Candidatus Scalindua japonica: one gene and its partner. The protein of the gene in region 1 interacts with the protein of each later gene in a pairwise test. Links are inferred from orthologs where the notes say so. Each region holds a gene or a part of one and is shown on either strand. Other genes may lie near its edges.

Region 1 (5,634 bases):
GACACAAATCCAGAATCTATTAAATTAAAGATTGACTTGAACAGGGCGGAATGGTACGAACTAATTATCCTGCCCGGAATTGGTGAAAAAAAGGCAAAAGCAATTGTTGAGTATCGAAAAGAAGTTGGGACCTTTAAGAATCTAGCACAGCTTTGTGATGTAAATGGTATAGGGGAGAAAACTATAAAAAGGTTTGAAGCTCTTGTTTTTATTGATGGGGACTAAGATTTATGGAAAAGCAGAAATTATTAGAAAATGTGTGGATAAGGGCATTGGCAATATTATGCGTACTGGCCCTGTTTTTCACATTATGTTATTTCCTGAAAGGTATCCTGATATCCCTCTTTCTTGCGTTTACTATAGCGTATATTTTTGATCCCGTAGCGGATTATTTTTCAGAGAAAAAACTTTTCTTTTCAAAAAAGCGCGTGCCGCGCGGTCTGGCAATAGCAATACTTTTGACTCTGGTGCTTCTGATTATGGGAGGTTTGTTAACTTATACGGTTCCCAAGACTGTCAGCGGTATCCAGCATGTGGGAATTGCATTAAAAGATCGATATCCAGAATATCAGGCAAAGATCGAAAAAGTGATTAATGGGTACAGAGATACGGGGTTTGGGGTCTTATTAAAATCACAACTGGAGACTGAAGAAGGCGGAGAGGAGCAAACTGAAAGGCAACAATCGAAGAGCAGGAATGGTAAATCCGATGGCACCGGAAAATCAGCAGGCTTGGAAAATAAGATTCCAAAGCCTATTCTCGAATTAAAGAAGCATATACCACAGGTGATGAATATGGTATTGGGTGTTGTAAAAAATGTATTTTACAGTACATTTGGTTTTTTTGGTGTAATAGTGAATATTATTGTTTTCGGAGTTGTAACCGTGTATCTCTTAAATGATTTTAATACAATTGTGGCAAAAGGCAATGAACTATTACCATCGAAAAAAAAAGAAAAAATAGTTGATATTATGTCCAGAATAGATGAAAACCTTAAAGCGTTTTTCAGAGGTCAGGTTATGGTTTGTGCAATTTTGTCTATTATTTATGGTATAGGGCTTACCGTTATAGGAATTCCCATGTCATTTTTGCTGGCCTTTGTGGGTGGGTTTGGGAATATGATACCTTATGTTGGAATTGGACTTGGTTTGATACCAGCCATAATCCTTGCATTTATTCAATATCAGGATATTACTCATATACTCCTTGTCGGATTGGTTTTCGGTACAGGGCAATTTCTGGAAGGAACAGTAATAACGCCAAAAATCGTAGGTGATAAACTGGGATTGAACCCGGTTGCCATAATACTGTCTATCTTGATTTGCGGTGAAATATTCGGCTTTTTGGGTCTATTACTGGCTGTGCCTATTGCGTCTATTGTTAAAGTATTAATTGATGAGGGGATTGTTAAATATAGAGAGACAAAACTTTATAAGGGTGGCTAGGATTATCATATATGTCTATTTTTAAATTATCATCAGAGTTTAAACCGCAGGGTGATCAGCCAGAGGCGATAAAGAGATTAACAAAGGCCTTTAAATCAGGTGAGAAGTTTCAAACCCTCATGGGGGTAACAGGCTCAGGGAAGACTTTCACCATGGCGAATGTTATAAAGGCCCTGGGCAAACCTACGCTTGTGATGTCTCACAACAAAACTCTCGCCGCGCAGCTTTACAGCGAATTCAAGGAGTTCTTTCCGGAAAACGCGGTGGGATATTTTGTAAGTTATTATGATTATTATCAGCCGGAGGCTTATATTCCGCAGAGAGATATCTATATTGAAAAAGAGGCGACAATAAATCAGGAGATAGACCGCCTTCGCCTGGCAGCAACAAGCTCCCTTATGTCACGTAAGGACGTGATTTTAGTGGCAAGTGTTTCATGTATTTACGGTCTGGGTTCACCTGAGGAGTATCGGGAGATGTATGTGCAGATAAAAAAGGGGCAGGAGATAGAAAGGAATACATTGCTCCTGAAACTCGTAAATATACTTTATGAGAGGAGTGATATTAAATTTGAACGTGGTGTGTTTCGTGTTAATGGAGATGTGATAGATGTGTATCCCGCATATGAAAAGTTTGCCTTTCGTATTGAACTGTTTGGAGATGAGGTAGACGGCCTTTCTATCATTGATCCGGTTTCAGGAGATAAATTAGAGGAGACGGAAGAAATTTCCATCTATCCGGCCAAACATTTTGTGATGCCGGAGGGAAAAGTTGAAAGGGTAATTGAATCGATTGAAAGGGAACTTAATGCCTGGCTGAAGGAGCTGCGTTCCCAAAATAAGGATTTTGAGGCACAACGCCTGGAGGCAAGGACACGTTACGATATGGAGATGTTATCCGAGATAGGATATTGTCATGGTATTGAAAACTATTCACGTCATATCAGTGGTCGTGCGCCGGGTGACCGCCCATATTCACTAATCGATTATTTTCCAGATGATTTTTTTGTGGTTGTTGACGAGTCCCATGTTGCTGTCCCTCAGATTCGAGGTATGTACGCGGGAGACAGGTCGCGGAAAGAGACCCTGGTAAAATATGGTTTCAGGCTTCCTTCCGCTCTGGATAACAGGCCTCTACGTTTTGATGAATGGGAATCGTTAGTTAAACAGGTATTGCTGGTTTCGGCAACTCCGTCAGAATATGAGTTAAATAAGTGTCATAATAAGGCTGTTGAACAGATAATCAGGCCGACAGGGCTTCTGGATCCAATAGTAAAGATATTGCCCGCAAAGACCCAGGTTAAAGACCTTCTGCAGCAGATCAGGAAGAGAGCGGATAAGAAAGAGCGTGTACTGGTAACAACATTAACCAAACGGCTTGCGGAAGACTTGAGTGAATACATAAAAGAGGAGGGGTTAAAAGGAATGTATTTGCATTCGGAGTTTGACGCAATTGAACGGGTAGAAATACTTAAGAATCTCAGGCTTGGTGAGTTTGACGTTGTTGTAGGTGTAAACCTGTTGAGAGAAGGGCTTGATCTGCCTGAGGTATCATTGGTCGCTATATTGGATGCTGATAAGGAGGGGTTTCTTCGTTCCGAGACGTCTCTTGTCCAGACGATAGGGAGGACGGCAAGAAATGTAAACGCGGAGGTTATATTATATGCTGATGAAGTAACCCGATCCATGCAGAGGGCAATGGACGAGACTGAGAGAAGGCGTAAAATTCAGCTTGAGCATAATAAACAGAATGATATTACACCACAGACTATACGCAAGGAGATCAGGAAGAGTATTGAGGAAGAGAGCACTTCAAAAAAAATTGCAAGGCAGATGGTCAAAGAGGATGAGGCCGAATACGTAACCCAGGAATATATAAGAGAGCTTGAAGAAGAGATGCTACAGGCCGCCAGCGATCTTAATTTTGAAAAGGCTGCGGAAATCCGGGACAGGGTGCTGAAATTACAATCTTAGACACGGATTTGTACGAAAGACTGTAGACACGAATGACACAAATTATCACAAATTAACGGTTACTAAAATATCATGGATGATAGGTTAATTTATAAGGAGGAATCGTATAGAATAATTGGTTTGTGCATGGAAGTTCATGGGATACTTGGCAAAGGACATAGTGAGGTGGTTTATAAGGATGCTCTGGAGCATGAGTTTTCAATCAACCGGATACCATTTTCAAGAGAAAAAACTTTAAAATAGAATACAAAGAAATTATACTGCCAAGGGGATATTATACAGATTTTGTGGTATATGATAAAATAAAACTGGAATTCAAAGCGGTAAAAAGTCTTACCAACAGCCATGTGAAACAGACCCTGAACTACCTTGCTGCATCAAAGCTGAAACTCGGGTTACTGGTTAATTTTGGAGAAAACAGTCTAACCCATAAAAGAGTTATTTTATAAAAATTAGTGCTAATTAGTGAAATTAGTGTCAGTAATCTTCGTGTAAATTGGTGAAATTCGTGTCTAAATTTGATTTCAAAAAAATAAAAGATCTCGTTGAACTTGCGATAAAAGAAGATGTCGGAGACGGAGACATTACTTCAAAGCTGTTTGTCCCTGAAGGTTCCGAATCAGATGGAAAATTAATAGCGAAAGAAACCGGTATTATTGCTGGGTTACCGGTTGTTGGATACGTCCTTTCACAAATAGATAAGGATTTAGTCCTCACGGTAAACATGGAAGATGGTTCAAGGGTTGAAAAAGGGTCTGTAATAGCAAGTGCTAAAGGTTTAACGTTGTCATTGTTGTCAGCAGAAAGGCTGGTGTTGAATTTTCTGCAGAGGCTTTCCGGCATTGCTACGGCAACTAACAGGTTTGCTGAAAAAGTCAAAGGATATAAAACTCAGATTCTGGACACACGGAAGACTGCACCCGGGTGGCGCTATCTGGAGAAATATGCTGTAAGAATCGGTGGCGGTGTTAATCATAGAATGGGGCTGTATGACCAGATTCTGATAAAAGACAATCATCTCAAGATTGTGGATTCGGAAAAAGAGAGCGCTGATATAGGCAGCCTGGTAACAAAGGCCAGAGGACAAACAGCAAATGGAATGCTTATAGAAGTTGAGGTGGAAGATTTATGCCAGATAAAGGAGGTTGTGAATGCCGGTGTTGATATAATACTGTTTGACAATATGGTACCATCAAAAATAGAAGAAGCTGTCGAGATGGTTAAGGAGTTAGAAAATAGTAGAGATGTGGTGACGGGAAGTACGATCTTAACGGAAGCTTCAGGTAATATTACCATTGAAAATATTGAAGAGTATGCGAAGGCAGGAGTGGATAGAATATCAGTAGGGTCAATTACTCATTCGGCCAAGGCGTTGGATATATCTTTTGATATAAATTAGACTCAATGAAAAATTCAATAGATTTGTTACGGTTTTGTCAATTCTGTGTACTTGCTAATTTCAAATAGAAATCATTATTAGGGTATTGATAAATTATAAAGCAATGCTATACTTCTAATAGATATTTATATATTTCTAAAAATGTTGACTTTGTCATTGCATATAATGCAGTATACATTAATGCACATAACCTGAAACAGATATAGACTCTCGATAGAAAGCATTTTTCAAGAATTCAAGATAAACAAATCGAAAGATTTTAATTTTATATGAGTAATGAAATAATAATCGTTTTTACGGATTTAGACGGTACATTACTGGATCACAGTACGTACTCTTACAGTGAGGCGGAAAACGCGTTGAGATCGCTCAGGGAGAAAGGTATCCACCTTGTTTTATGTTCCAGTAAATCCAGGGATGAAATAAAAATTTATCGAGATAAACTGTCAAATAATGAACCCTTTATATCAGAAAACGGGGGCGCTATATACATTCCTGAAAAGTATGGTCTGAAGTGCGAGTTTAATAAAACGGATAACGGTTTTTTAGTGGTAGAGATTGGTGCAGAATATGAAATCCTTAAAACTGCATTTGATAAAATAAAAAGAGAGACTGGCGTGCAGTTAAAAGGTATTGCTGAGTTTACGGTAGATGAAATTGTTGATTTGACAGGCTTGAGTAGAGAAGAAGCCTGTTTTGCACAAAAGAAAGAGTATTCGCTGCCTTTTCTTATTGACGGTAGCGAAGAGGATATTGAGAAGATTAAAAATAAGATACAATTATCAGGTTTCAATTATACAGAAGGTGCAAGGTTTGC
Region 2 (6,183 bases), on another replicon or contig:
TAAAAAAACATGTTCAAAGCTGTACATTTAAGATTTTAGCATTTAGGTTTTTTATTTGTTTCTGATTTCGATATTCAAATATTTTTATTAAGAGACTAAGATGAAACTCTTTTTGAGCAAGAAACATACCACATACAAAATCCCCTTTTTCTTCTTAGTCCTCCTCCTGCTCTTTTATGCCATATGTCTGGAAAGTGGATGGTCCACTCCTGAAAACAGAGAACTTAAGGACGATATAGATGCTATATTACAGAAATATAAATCCAAAAATACCCAAGTGGGAATAAGCATATTTTCGATTAGTAATAATAAATATCTATATGAATTCAATTCTGATGAACTTTTTGTAGTTGCTTCCAATATGAAGTTGTTTACGACAGCAACTGCCCTTGTCTATCTTGGAGCGGGTTATGAATTTAAAACTGAAATACTCTATCGTGGTAATATCTCCGTTGATGGCAAACTGGATGGTGATATTATCATAAAAGGAAGTGGTGACCCAAATATATCAGGAAGGTTCTTCGATGGCAATGTAACCGCAGTTCCTGCCTATTGGGCTGACAGGATCAGGGAGCATGGAATACAGGTAATTAATGGTGATATCATTGCGGATGACAGCATCTTTGATAGAGAATTTGTTCATAGTAACTGGCCTAAAGACCAGCTTACGAAATGGTACTGCGCGCCTGTAAGCGGTCTCTCTTTTAACGATAACTGTGTTGATGTGATAGTAGAACCTGACAGTAAACCAGGAGGTCTTATTTCCGTTCGGACAGAGCCTGAAACATCTTTTGTAAAAATAATTAATAAATGTAAAACTACTGCGTTAAAATCAAAACAGTCTTATTCATTGTACAGGAAGCCATTTGAAAACCAGATTTATCTCAAAGGTTTTTTGTGGTTAAAGAGTAAGCCGAGGAGAGAGTGGATGGCTATTTATAATCCTCCATTGTATCTGACTACTGTATTCAAAGAGATGTTAGAAAATAAAGATATCCGTATTTTGGGGGAAGCACGGGTTATAAATGAGTCGGATAAAAATACCGGGAACAGGCTCCATAAATTATTCACTACCACTTCAAGTTTAAGACAATCTATTACAGTAGCCAATAAGCGTAGCCAGGGATTCTACGCGGAACAGATACTGAAGGCTCTTGGGGCAATCATGAATAACGACGGCTCTTTTTCAGGAGGGTTGGAGGTAATTATAGATTTCATTACAAAATTAGGAATCCCGGAGGAGAGTTATCATCTTGATGATGGTTCCGGATTATCCAAAAAAAACAAATTAACGCCGGAAATGTTCACAAGATTACTACGCTATATGTACAAACATAAAAATGCCGGAATCTTCCTGAAATCACTTCCAATAGCGGGGACAGATGGCACTCTGAAAAAACGCTTGAGAGAAAAACCATATAAATCGAGAATAAGAGCAAAGACAGGGTATGTTAATGGGACAAGTACACTTTCTGGCTATGTTAAGACATTAGACGAGGAAGTGATAGCATTTTCAATATTGGTAAACAAAATAAGAGGTAGTGCCTGGAAGGCAAAGCAGCTTCAAGATGCTATATGTAAGTTTCTGGTTACTTATTAAATAGACACTAATTTTCACCTATTATCACGAATTAAAAAACAATTGACACGCAGAACGTATTTTACTATATATTCAAAGACGTGTCCATGGTATCATCACTTCAAATCATTGATTTTAAATACTTCCCTGTATAAGATCCCTTCGTACCGGCAATTTTTTCGGGAGGACCTGCAGCAATCACCTCTCCACCTCTTTCTCCTCCCTCAGGTCCCATGTCGATGATATAGTCTGCAGTTTTGATAACGTCTAGATTGTGCTCAATAACAATTACGGTATTCCCCATATCCGTCAGCTTGTGGAGTATCTTCAGGAGTTTCCGAATATCTGCAAAATGAAGTCCGGTTGTGGGCTCATCAAGTATATATAGCGTTTTTCCAGTACTCTGTTTTGCAAGTTCAGTTGAGAGTTTTACCCTTTGCGCTTCACCTCCGGAAATGGTAGTGCTTGACTGCCCAAGTGTTATGTATCCTAATCCAACGTTTTGTAGTGTCCTCAATATGCGCTCAATACGGGGGACATTTTTGAAGAAATCATACGCCTCTTCCACTGTCATGTCGAGTGTGTCTGCAATGGTTTTGCCCTTATATCTTATTTCCAGTGTTTCCGGGTTGTATCTTTTACCTCTGCATTGTTCACAGAGGACAAACATATCCGGCAGGAAGTTCATGGCAATTTTCTTCGTCCCCTGGCCTTCACACAACCCGCACCTGCCTTCTTTAACGTTAAAACTGTAACGGCCGGATTTGTATCCCCTTATCTTTGATTCCTTTGTCTGGGCAAAAACATTTCTTATGTGGTTGAAGAGGTCTGTGTATGTTGCTGGGTTTGATCGCGGTGTGCGACCAATCGGGGATTGGTCGATCTCTATTACTTTGTCAATTTTTTCTATTCCCGTTATCCTGCTATGTTTCCCCGGCTTGAGACGACTGCCATATATCGACTTCATTAAAGCTCTATGTAAAATCTGATCGATAAGAGTGCTCTTGCCCGAGCCTGAAACGCCGGTTATACAGCAGAATACGTTTAATGGGATTTGGACGTCAATTGATTTAAGGTTGTTTTCCATTGCGCCTTGTATCAAGATAACGTTTTTCATATCTGCTTTTTTTCTTATGCCGGGGATTTCCACCTTAAGTTTGTGGTTCATATATTGAGAGGTTAATGACTCTTTATTGGAGGTTATTTCTTGAACAGAGCCCTCTGCTACTATCTCCCCTCCATGTTCTCCTGCACCAGGTCCCAGATCAATTACATAATCTGCATTACGTATAGTTTCTTCATCATGTTCAACTACTATTACAGTATTTCCGGAATCCTTCAGTTTTAATAATGTATCAATTAATCTTTTATTGTCTCTCTGGTGTAATCCAATAGTAGGTTCATCCAATACATAGCACGCACCGATCAGGCCGGTCCCTACCTGTGTTGCCAGTTGGATCCGCTGCACTTCTCCACCGGAAAGTGTATCACTCCTTCTGTCCAGTGTTAAATAGTATAATCCGATATCAAGCATGAAGCCTGATCTGATTATAATCTCTTTTAAAATCCCTTTTGCTATGATCTCTTTCTCTCCCTTGAATTTAAGGGCCTTAAAGAAGTCAAAGGCATTTTTTACCGTCATTGAAGTGATTTCATTTATTGTTTTTCCATTAACTTTTACGGATAACGCTTCAGGTCTTAACCTGGCTGCTTTGCACCCTTCACATGTAGTGTATTCCATATATCTTTCAAGGCGTTTTATAACATCCGGACTGTTTGTTTTGTCATATACCTGCCATAATACCGGAATGACACCTTCAAAGCGTTCCCCCGCTTTAAGGTTTTTTTTATTGAGAGGTTCTCCGTGTAACAAAATATTTTTAGCCTTTTTCCCGATCTTCCTGATCGGTACCTCCGTGTCAATACCATATTTTTCTGAAAAAATGTCTAATAAACTGTTGTAATGCCCCTGTGTAATTGGACTCCATTTTGACCATGCATGAACAGCATCTTCTCTTAGACTTAATTCCTCATTTGGTATTATCAATTCCGGATCAAACTCCAGAGTCATACCTAATCCTTCGCACTCTCTGCACGAACCATAGGGGCTATTGAAGGAGAACATTCGGGGAGCAAGTTCTTCATAGCCGATCCCACAATCCGGGCAGGAATAGCGTTCACTGAAAACCATATCCTGCCACTTTCCTTTCTTTTCGCGCGCAACAATTACGACGCCTTCTCCCAGTTCCAGACTCGTATGTATTGAGTCACTGAGCCTTTTTTGAATATCATCCTTAACTACAAGTCTGTCTACGACGATATCAATATCATGCAATTTATACCTGCTCAGTTTGACGTCGCTGCCTGCATCAATAACCTTCCCATCGACTCTGGCACGTACGAACCCCTTACGTCTTATTTTCTGAAAAATCTCTTTGTGTTCACCTTTTTTGCCCTTAATTATTGGTGTTAGAATCATAATCTTTGTGCCATAGGGAATCCGTGATACTCTATCCATAATCTGCTCTATGGATTGTCTGGTAATTGCAGTTCCACAATTATGGCAATAGGGAGTGCCGACTTTCGCAAAGAGAAGGCGTAGATAGTCGTATATATCAGTTGTTGTGGCGACGGTAGAACGCGGGCCTGAATGGCTTGTTCTCTGCTCGATTGCGATAGTGGGAGGGAGGCCTTCTATGATATCGACGTCCGGCTTCTGCATCTGGTCGAGGAATTGTCTGGCATATGAGGAGAGGCTTTCTATGTAACGTCGTTGCCCCTCCGCGTAAATAGTGTCAAAGGCCAGGGAGGATTTCCCGGAACCGCTTACACCGGTTATAACCACAAGCTGATCTCTCGGAATGTTTATGTTTATGCTTTTCAGATTGTGTTGTCTTGCACCATTTATTGATATGTGATTGACAGGTTCTGACTTAATAGAGTTACTTCTTTTTACTTGCATCAGTCATCTTCTTCCAGTTCATAACCAAGTGTGTCAATAACCGCACGCCAACCCCGGTAGCGCCTTTTCTTATGTATGGAGTATCCTTTTCTACAAGAAACGTTCCTGCAATGTCAAGGTGTACCCATGGGAAGTCTTCTACAAATTCGGCTAAGAAACACGCAGCTGTAATAGTCCCCGCGTATTTACCTCCGGTATTCTTAATATCTGCTATGTTGCTTTTTATCAAATCATTATATTCTTCCCATAGCGGTAATTCCCACACTCTTTCATGGCAGTTTTCACCGGATTGTTTTACCCGGTCTTTAAGCTCTTCATTGTTACCAAGCATGCCTGATGCAAAAGTGCCAAGCGCAGCGACACATGCGCCGGTTAATGTGGCAATGTCTATCATGGCATCAGGCTTATACTTTTTCGCGTAACTGATTGCATCAGCCAGAATCAGGCGTCCTTCAGCATCAGTGTTTAATATCTCTACCGTCTTTCCTGACATATATTTGATAATATCACCCGGTTTCAGGGCACGGCCACCGGGCATGTTTTCTGTACATGGTATCAATCCCACAATATGGGAGGATGGTTTAAGGTCGGAAATAGCCTTAAAAGTACCCAGCACAGCGGCGGCACCCGACATATCGGCCTTCATCAGATCCATACCTGCCCCGGGTTTTAAGGATATTCCTCCTGAGTCAAAGGTTACACCTTTACCCACAAGGACTATTGTATCATTAGTGTTTTTCTTAGAATTATATTCAAGGATGATAAATTTAGGTGGTTCAGAGCTTCCTCTCGATACATTCAATATACCGTTCATACCCAGTTTTTTCATTTCCGGGATGGACAATACTTTACATTTAACTCCAGTTTTCTTTGCAATCTCTTTTGCTTTATTTGCAAGGAATGTTGGCGTTGCGTCGCTGCCCGCCATATTTACAATATCACGTGAGAAACAGACGGCTTCTGCTTCTATCTGGCTTTTCTGTACTGCAGATTTAACATTTTCCAGGTCATCCTTCTTCTGAACAATCAGAGAGTAATTTGTAATATCCGTTTTTTCTTCCTTCTTTAATGTTTTATACATGGTGAAAGTATAGAGTGACAATAAGATGCCTTCTACCACTGAACGAGTAACATCTTCCAGAGAGATCTCCTTATTTTCTGTTCCATATAATAATAATGAAGGATTTTTATATTTCTTTTCCTGGATAACTCTGGTGGCTGTGCCTGCGGCCTGTCGGGCTTTGTCAAGTGAAAACGCGGTCGATTTTCCCAGCCCGACTAACAGGACTCTTTTTGGAGCAATCTTCTTATCAGTTGGGATTAGTATCGTTTCATTCAATTTTCCGTTAAAATCACCGTTTTGCAGTAAACTTGATATTGCCTTTCCGGATGCTTTATCAAGGGCGTTTAAATCGGAAGGGATTTTTTTTATATTTTCAAAGAGACTTATTATGATTATGTCTGTAGATTTTTTTTCTGCTGCGCCAAATGTTACTGATAACTTCATCTGAAATCCTCCATAATATATAAGAAGAGAAACAACTGTTTTTTATAGTTCCAGAGCGGTATATTATACTAATTTATAACGTATAACAAGAGAACCTTTTTCTTTTGACAATCAAAGTTCTTTGCATTAGAATCA

The links.
Region 2: the proteins of uvrB (region 1) and uvrA interact in binary tests that used the Escherichia coli proteins (3 or more experiments, as listed by UniProt). The link is inferred for Candidatus Scalindua japonica from one-to-one orthologs.

What each region holds. Positions count from the first base shown.
Region 1 is NZ_BAOS01000017.1:200,734-206,367, forward strand. The notes cover bases 1,046-3,937. They hold uvrB (excinuclease ABC subunit UvrB), read left to right. Parts: upstream 1,046-1,456; coding sequence 1,457-3,418; downstream 3,419-3,937. Other genes in these bases: SCALIN_RS10925 (AI-2E family transporter), read left to right, coding at 1,046-1,445; nadC (carboxylating nicotinate-nucleotide diphosphorylase), read left to right, coding at 3,927-3,937. In the rest of the region: SCALIN_RS10920 (ComEA family DNA-binding protein), read left to right, coding at 1-225; more of SCALIN_RS10925, read left to right, coding at 231-1,045; more of nadC, read left to right, coding at 3,938-4,817; SCALIN_RS10945 (HAD-IIB family hydrolase), read left to right, coding at 5,087-5,634. UniProt on the Escherichia coli protein: The UvrABC repair system catalyzes the recognition and processing of DNA lesions. A damage recognition complex composed of 2 UvrA and 2 UvrB subunits scans DNA for abnormalities.
Region 2 is NZ_BAOS01000040.1:32,621-38,803, forward strand. Bases 1,501-4,941 are described here. They hold uvrA (excinuclease ABC subunit UvrA), read right to left. Parts: upstream 4,542-4,941; coding sequence 1,701-4,541; downstream 1,501-1,700. Other genes in these bases: dacB (D-alanyl-D-alanine carboxypeptidase/D-alanyl-D-alanine endopeptidase), read left to right, coding at 1,501-1,600; SCALIN_RS19580 (leucyl aminopeptidase), read right to left, coding at 4,522-4,941. In the rest of the region: more of dacB, read left to right, coding at 101-1,500; more of SCALIN_RS19580, read right to left, coding at 4,942-6,048. UniProt on the Escherichia coli protein: The UvrABC repair system catalyzes the recognition and processing of DNA lesions. UvrA is an ATPase and a DNA-binding protein. A damage recognition complex composed of 2 UvrA and 2 UvrB subunits scans DNA for abnormalities.